2 regions of the Streptomyces viridosporus T7A genome follow, and region 1 is predicted to be linked to the other one. Evidence: riboswitches for the same ligand, from Rfam matches in the RefSeq annotation. Region 1 holds a riboswitch; the other holds the start of a gene.
What was found. A riboswitch is a leader RNA that binds a small molecule or an ion and turns the genes downstream of it on or off. The one in region 1 is predicted to bind thiamine pyrophosphate.

Region 1 (3,398 bases):
ACGAACTGGATCATCGTCAGGACGGCGGCGGTGGACAGGTCGAAGATCTCGGAGGTCTGGCGGTAGATCTCCACCTCGAGGGTGGAGAAGGTGGGCCCGCCGAGGATCTGCACCACGCCGAAGGAGGTGAAGGTGAACAGGAAGACCATCAGCGCGGCGGCGGCCACGGCCGGCGCGAGCGCGGGCAGGGTGACGGTCCGCCAGGCCGCGAACCGCGAGGCGCCGAGCACCCGCGCGGCCTCCTCCTGCCGGGGGTCGAGCTGTGCCCACAGTCCCCCCACGGTCCGGACGACCACGGCGTAGTTGAAGAAGACGTGCGCGAGCAGGATCGCCCACACGGTGGTGTCCAGCCGCAGGCCCCACAGCTCGTCGAGGAGCCCGCCGCGTCCCACCAGCGCCATGAACGCCGTCCCGACGACCACCGTCGGCAGCACGAACGGGACGGTGACCACGGCCCGCAGCACCTGCTTGCCGGGGAAGTCGAAGCGGGCGAAGACGTAGGCGCCGGGCAGGGCGATCAGCAGGGTGAGGGCGGTGGAGACCAGCGCCTGCCAGGTGGTGAACCACAGGACCTGCCGGACGTCGGACTGCGCCAGGACCTCCCCGACCCGCCCGAGCTGCCAGGTCCCCTCGGCCTTGAGGCCGCGCGCGACGATCGCGGCGACGGGGTAGGCGAAGAAGACGGCGAAGAACGCGACGGGCACGGCCATGAGACCGAGCCGCGCCGCGTTCCCCCGCCACCCGGCCGCGGTGCGGCTCACCGGCGCGGCGCCGCTCACTTCAGTACGAGCGAGGTCCACGACTTGACCCACTGGTCACGGTGGTCGGCGATCTTCGCCGGGGCCATGGTCCGGGGGTCCTTCGCCTGCGGTCCGAACTCCGTGAACTCCGCGGGCACCCGGGCGTCCTCGCGCACCGGGTAGACGAACATGTTGAGCGGCATGTCCTCCTGGAACCGCTGGCCGACCAGGAAGTCGAGCAGCGCCTTGCCGCCCTCGGGGTTCTTCGCGTTGCTCAGCAGCCCCGCGTACTCGACCTGGCGGAAGCAGGTGTCCTCGGCCACACCGGTGGGCGCGGTGTCCGGCCTCGGGTCGGCGTAGATCACCTCGGCGGGCGGCGAGGAGGCGTAGGACACCACCAGCGGCCGGTCGGCCTTGGCCTTCTTGCCGCCGGCGGAGCCGCTGAACTCCTCGTTGTAGGCCTGCTCCCAGCCGTCGGCCACCTTCACGCCGTTGGCCTTGAGCTTCTTCCAGTAGTCCGTCCAGCCGTCGTCCCCGTACTCGGCGACGGTGCCGAGCAGGAAGCCGAGGCCGGGCGAGGAGGTGGAGGCGTTCTCGACGACGAGGAGGTTCTTGTACTCGGGCTCGGTCAGGTCGTCGAAGGTCCGCGGCGGGGTCAGCTTCCGCTCGGCGAACCACTCCTTGTCGTAGTTGACGCAGACGTCGCCGGTGTCGATGGGCGTGACCCGGTGCTCGCCCCCGTCGACGCGGTACTCGGGGAGGATGGAGTCGGCGTCCTTCACCTCGTACGACTGGAACAGCCCGTTGTCGAGGGCGCGGGACAGCAGGGTGTTGTCGACGCCGAAGAAGACGTCGCCCTGGGGGTTGTCCTTGGTCAGGATCGCCTTGTTCACGGCCTGCCCGGCGTCGCCGTCCTTAAGGACCTTGAGCTTGTAGCCGGACTCCTTCTCGAAGGCGGCGACGACCTCCTCGGACGCGGCCCACGAGTTGTGGCTGACGAGGGTCACGGTCTTCGACCCGCCGCCGCTCCGGTCGTCGCCGCCGGACGAACCGCAGGCGGTCACGGTGACCAGGCCCAGCCCGACGGCCAGGATCGTGACCTTCTTGGTGATGCTCACTGGATCCCTCCTGGGTGACCAGGAAGAGACGCGGCCCTGCCCGGGACCCCTCACAGGTGTCCCGGGCAGGGTGCAACAGCTCGAGTGGTGACCGATCTCCCTACCCAGAATGACCTGGGCCAGGTTCGGAGGGTCTGCGGCCGGTGCCGCACTCTCAGCGCTGTGGCGCTCCCCTGTCGGAATATGAAGATGTGCTTGTCTGATTCTCGACTATGAAGTTGTGCTGACGCCGGCCAGGCTACCGCTCGCTCGCGGCAAGCTGACCACAGGCCCCGTCGATCTCCTGGCCGCGGGTGTCCCGGATCGTCACCGGCACGCCGTGGGCGGCGATCGCCTCCACGAACGCCTTCTCGTCCTCGGGCCGGGAGGCGGTCCACCGGGAACCGGGCGTCGGGTTGAGCGGGATGAGGTTGACGTGCACGGGCCGGCCCTTGAGCAGCCGGCCGAGCCGGTCGCCGCGCCAGGCCTGGTCGTTGATGTCCCGGATGAGCGCGTACTCGATGGACAGCCGCCGCCCGGACCTGGCCGCGTAGGCGAACCCGGCGTCGAGCACCTCGCGCACCTTCCACCGCGTGTTCACGGGGACGAGGGTGTCGCGCAGCTCGTCGTCGGGGGCGTGCAGCGAGATGGCGAGGCGGCACTTGAAGCCCTCGTCGGAGAACCGGTGGATGGCCGGGACGAGGCCGACCGTGGACACCGTGATCCCGCGCTGCGACAGCCCGAGCCCGTCCGGCTCGGGATCGGTGAGGCGGCGGATGGCCCCCACGACCCGGTTGTAGTTGGCGAGCGGCTCACCCATGCCCATGAACACGATGTTGCTCAGCCGCGTCGGCCCTCCCGGCACCTCGCCGTCCCTCAGGGCGCGCATGCCGTCCACGATCTGGTGCACGATCTCCGCGGTGGACAGGTTCCGGTCGAGTCCGGCTTGCCCGGTGGCGCAGAACGGGCAGTTCATGCCGCAGCCCGCCTGGGAGCTGATGCACATCGTCACCCGGTCCGGGTAGCGCATCAGCACGGACTCGACGAGCGTGCCGTCGAACAGCTTCCACAGCGTCTTGCGGGTGGTGCCCTGGTCGGTCGACAGGTGCCGGACGACCGTCATCAGCTCGGGAAGCAGCGCCTCCCGCAGCCGGGCCCGGGAGCCGGCCGGGATGTCGGTCCACTGCTCCGGGTCGTGCGCGTACCGCGCGAAGTAGTGCTGCGAGAGCTGCTTGGCGCGGAACGGCTTCTCACCGGCCGCTGCGACCGCCTCCTTGCGCTCGGCGGGCGTGAGGTCGGCGAGGTGCCGCGGCGGCTTCTTGGCTCCGCGCGGCGCGACGAAAGTGAGTTCTCCGGGCTTAGGCATGGCCCTACCAGTGTCGCAGACGTGCAGAGTGATCATCTCCGCGCCGGATCGGTCCGCCGCCGCTCCCCGTCCCCGGTCCGGCCGTGCTCCCCGTCCCGCACACCGCAGGAAGGCACCTGCCGACATAATTCATAATTGCTGGAACAAGGGACGAAACGCACCGGTGGAGCGGAGCCCGTGGTCCGCTCCCCGAGC
Region 2 (3,398 bases), 3.4 Mb from region 1:
CCACCGCCAGCAGCGCGACCAGGCGCGACTCCCGCAGCCAGCACACGGTCCACGCCGGGCCGGCGGGGTCCCCGCGCCACACGGTCCGGTCGGCGTCCACGTGGTGTCCCGCGTACTGGACGAAGCGCCCGAACTGCTCGGACCAGAAGTACGGCACCGGGTCGTACACCGCCGGTGTCCGGCCGGTGGCCGCGCCGAGGATGTTCACGGCGACCGTGCGCGGTCCCTGGAGGGCGTTGTCCCAGTGGTGGACCAGCAGGCGTTCGCCGTACCGGCCCGAGGGGAAGGACGCGCAGTCGCCGACCGCGTAGACGTCCGGCACGGAGGTCGCCAGGTGGCGGTCGGCGACGACCTCGCCGTGCGCCCCGAGCGCGACCCCGGAGCCCGCCAGCCACGCCGTGGCGGGCCGGGCGCCGATGCCGACGACCACGGCTCCCGCGGGCAGCCGCGTGCCGTCGCCGAGGACCACGGCGCCGGGCTCGACGCGCTCCACGCGCGCGTGCGTGCGCAGGTCGACGCCGGCGTCGGCGTACCAGGCGGCCATCGGGGCGGCCACCTCGGCGGGCAGCGTCTCGGCGAGCGGCCGTCCGGCGGCCTCCACGACGGTGACCGCGCAGCCCGCCTCGCGCGCGGCGGTGGCGAACTCCGCGCCGATCCAGCCGGCGCCGACCACCACGACGTCGCGCTGCCGCGCGAGGACCGGCTTCAGCCGTTCGGCGTCGTCCAGGGTGCGCAGCAGGTGCACACCGGCGACGCCCTGCGCGCCCGGCAGCCGGACCGGTTCCGCGCCGGTGGCGAGCACCAGGACGTCGTAGGGCACGGGCCCGGCCTCCGTGTCCAGCTCGTGGTCGCCGGGACGCAGGCCGAGCACCTCGCAGCCGAGCCGCAGTTCGACGCCGAGCGCCTCGAAGTCGACGTCGAAGGCGGAGTTCTCGGCCGTGCCGAGCAGCACCGCCTTGGACAACGGCGGCCGGTCGTAGGGCTGGTGGGGCTCCGCGCCGATCAGGGTCACGGTGCCGGTGAAGCCCTGCTCCCGCAGGGCGACCGCGGTCTGCACACCGGCCATGCCCGCACCCGCCACCACCACCCGACGCGGCTCGGAGGGTCCCGGTTCCTGCCTCTGCTCGCTCACCCGATCACCTTAGACACCCGAGGACACCTGAGGGGGCGTCAGTCGGTCCCGTCCGCCGCGAGCTGCTCCACGACGCTCGTCCCGCGGCCCGGCTGCGACTCCCACCGCCAGGTCTCCTCCAGCCGTACCCGCCCGTCGGGCAGCTCCACGACCGTCGACACGCAGTGCCCCGACGCCGTCGTGCCGTCCCGCTTGAGCTGCACGTACCGGAAGTCCAGCCGGTCGCCCTCCCGGGTACCCACCAGATGCCCGCGCACGACGTCGCCGCCCGCGTACTCGGCCCAGACCTCGCCGTCCCGCTCGTGGTAGGCGAACCGGGTGCGGGTCCCGACCTGCCCCGGGGCCTGATCGGCCACGGGGGCGAGGACGAGACCGTCGAGCGAACGTGCCATCTCGGAGACTCCCTTACGAGTGCGCTGTGCCGCGGGCTAGGGTGGCCAACGTAGAACACTCGCGGGAGTCCGGACGCACCGGGCTGAGAGGGAGGCTGGCGGCCTCCGACCGTACGAACCTGATCCGGGTCATGCCGGCGAAGGGAGGGGCTGGACGCCCATGTCGCCCACGCGCACCCCAGACGTCCTCGTCGTCGGGGGCGGGATCATCGGTCTGGTCACGGCCTGGCGGGCCGCGCAGCGCGGTCTCGCCACGGCCCTGGTGGACCCCGAACCGGGCGGCGGCGCCGCTCGGGTGGCCGCCGGGATGCTGGCCGCCGTCACGGAACTGCACCACGGCGAGCAGACCCTGCTCGGTCTGAACCTCGCCTCCGCGCGCCGCTACCCGGACTTCGCGGCCGAGCTGACCGAGCTCACCGGGCACGACCTCGGCTACCGCCGGTGCGGCACCCTCGCGGTGGCGCTGGACGCCGACGACCGCGCCCACCTGCGGGAACTGCACCTGCTGCAGCAGCAGTCGGGGCTGGAATCGCACTGGCTGACCGGGCGGGAGTGCCGGCGTCTGGAGCCCCTGCTCGCGCCGGGCGTGCGCGGCGGCCTGCGGGTCGACGGCGACCACCAGATCGACCCGCGGCGGCTGGCGGCGGCGCTGGTGACCGCGTGCGAGCGGGCCGGTGTGGCCCTCCACCGCACGTGGGCCGAGCGGCTCACCGTCGCACGGGACCGGGTGACGGGCGTCGTCACCTCCGACGGCACCGAGCGGGGCGCCGGGCAGGTGGTGCTCGCCGCGGGCAGCCTCAGCGGGCGGCTCGCGGGCGTCCCCGAGGACGTGCTGCCGCCCGTGCGCCCCGTGAAGGGGCAGGTGCTGCGGCTGACGATGCCGGGCCCCGCGGCACACACGGCACCGTTCCTGAGCCGGACCGTGCGGGCCGTGGTGCGCGGCAGCCACGTCTACCTGGTGCCGCGCGAGAGCGGTGAGCTGGTCGTCGGGGCGACCAGCGAGGAGAAGGGCTGGGACACGACCGTCACCGCGGGCGGGGTGTACGAGCTGCTGCGCGACGCCCACGAGCTGGTCCCCGGGATCACCGAGCTGCCGCTCGTCGAGACCCGGGCCGGGCTGCGCCCCGGCTCCCCCGACAACGCGCCGCTGCTCGGCCCGACCGCGCTGGAGGGGCTGGTGCTGGCCACCGGCCACCACCGCAACGGCGTCCTGCTCACGCCGGTCACCGGCGACGCCCTGGCGCACGTCCTGACCACCGGGGAACTCCCTCCGGAGGCCCGTCCCTTCACCCCCCGGCGCTTCACCGCCGCCGCACTCACGGAGCAGCCCGCATGAACATCTCGGTCAACGGCGAGTCCCGGCAGGTCGACTCCGGCACGGTCCTCGACGCCGTCGTACGGTCGCTCACCGCGGCGCCCTCGGGAGTGGCCGCCGCCCTGAACGAAACCGTCGTCCCGCGCGCCCAGTGGCCCGCCACCGCCCTGGCGGAGGGTGACCGCGTGGAAGTCCTCACCGCCGTCCAGGGAGGCTGACCATGGCCGACGATCCGTTCGTCCTCGGCGGCACGTCCTTCACGTCCCGCCTGATCATGGGCACCGGCGGGGCGCCCAGCCTCGACGTGCTGGAGCGGGCCCTGGTGGCGTCCGGGACGGAGCTGACGACCGTGGCGATGCGGCGGGTGGACCCGTCGGTGCACGGGTCGGTGCTGTCGGTGCTGGAGAAGCTGGGGATCCAGGTGCTGCCGAACACGGCCGGCTGCTACACCGCCGGGGAGGCCGTGCTCACCGCGCGTCTCGCGCGGGAGGCGCTGGGCACCGGGACGGTCAAGCTGGAGGTCATCGCCGACGAGCGCACGCTGCTGCCGGACCCCGTG

Region 2: it holds a riboswitch for thiamine pyrophosphate, as region 1 does, so the genes downstream of both, thiO (glycine oxidase ThiO) here and CP969_RS27135 (thiamine ABC transporter substrate-binding protein) in region 1, are expected to answer to the same signal.

The regions. Positions count from the first base shown of each region.
Region 1 is NZ_CP023700.1:5,845,801-5,849,198, reverse strand. Features, by position in the region: gene CP969_RS27140 (ABC transporter permease) at 1-800, opposite strand, end outside; gene CP969_RS27135 (thiamine ABC transporter substrate-binding protein) at 776-1,858, opposite strand; TPP riboswitch at 1,938-2,043, opposite strand; gene rlmN (dual-specificity RNA methyltransferase RlmN) at 2,097-3,203, opposite strand.
Region 2 is NZ_CP023700.1:2,475,679-2,479,076, forward strand. Features, by position in the region: gene CP969_RS11615 (NAD(P)/FAD-dependent oxidoreductase) at 1-1,132, opposite strand, end outside; gene CP969_RS11620 (avidin-fold protein) at 1,171-1,524, opposite strand; TPP riboswitch at 1,576-1,687, shown strand; gene thiO (glycine oxidase ThiO) at 1,685-2,860, shown strand; gene thiS (sulfur carrier protein ThiS) at 2,857-3,057, shown strand; gene CP969_RS11635 (thiazole synthase) at 3,060-3,398, shown strand, end outside.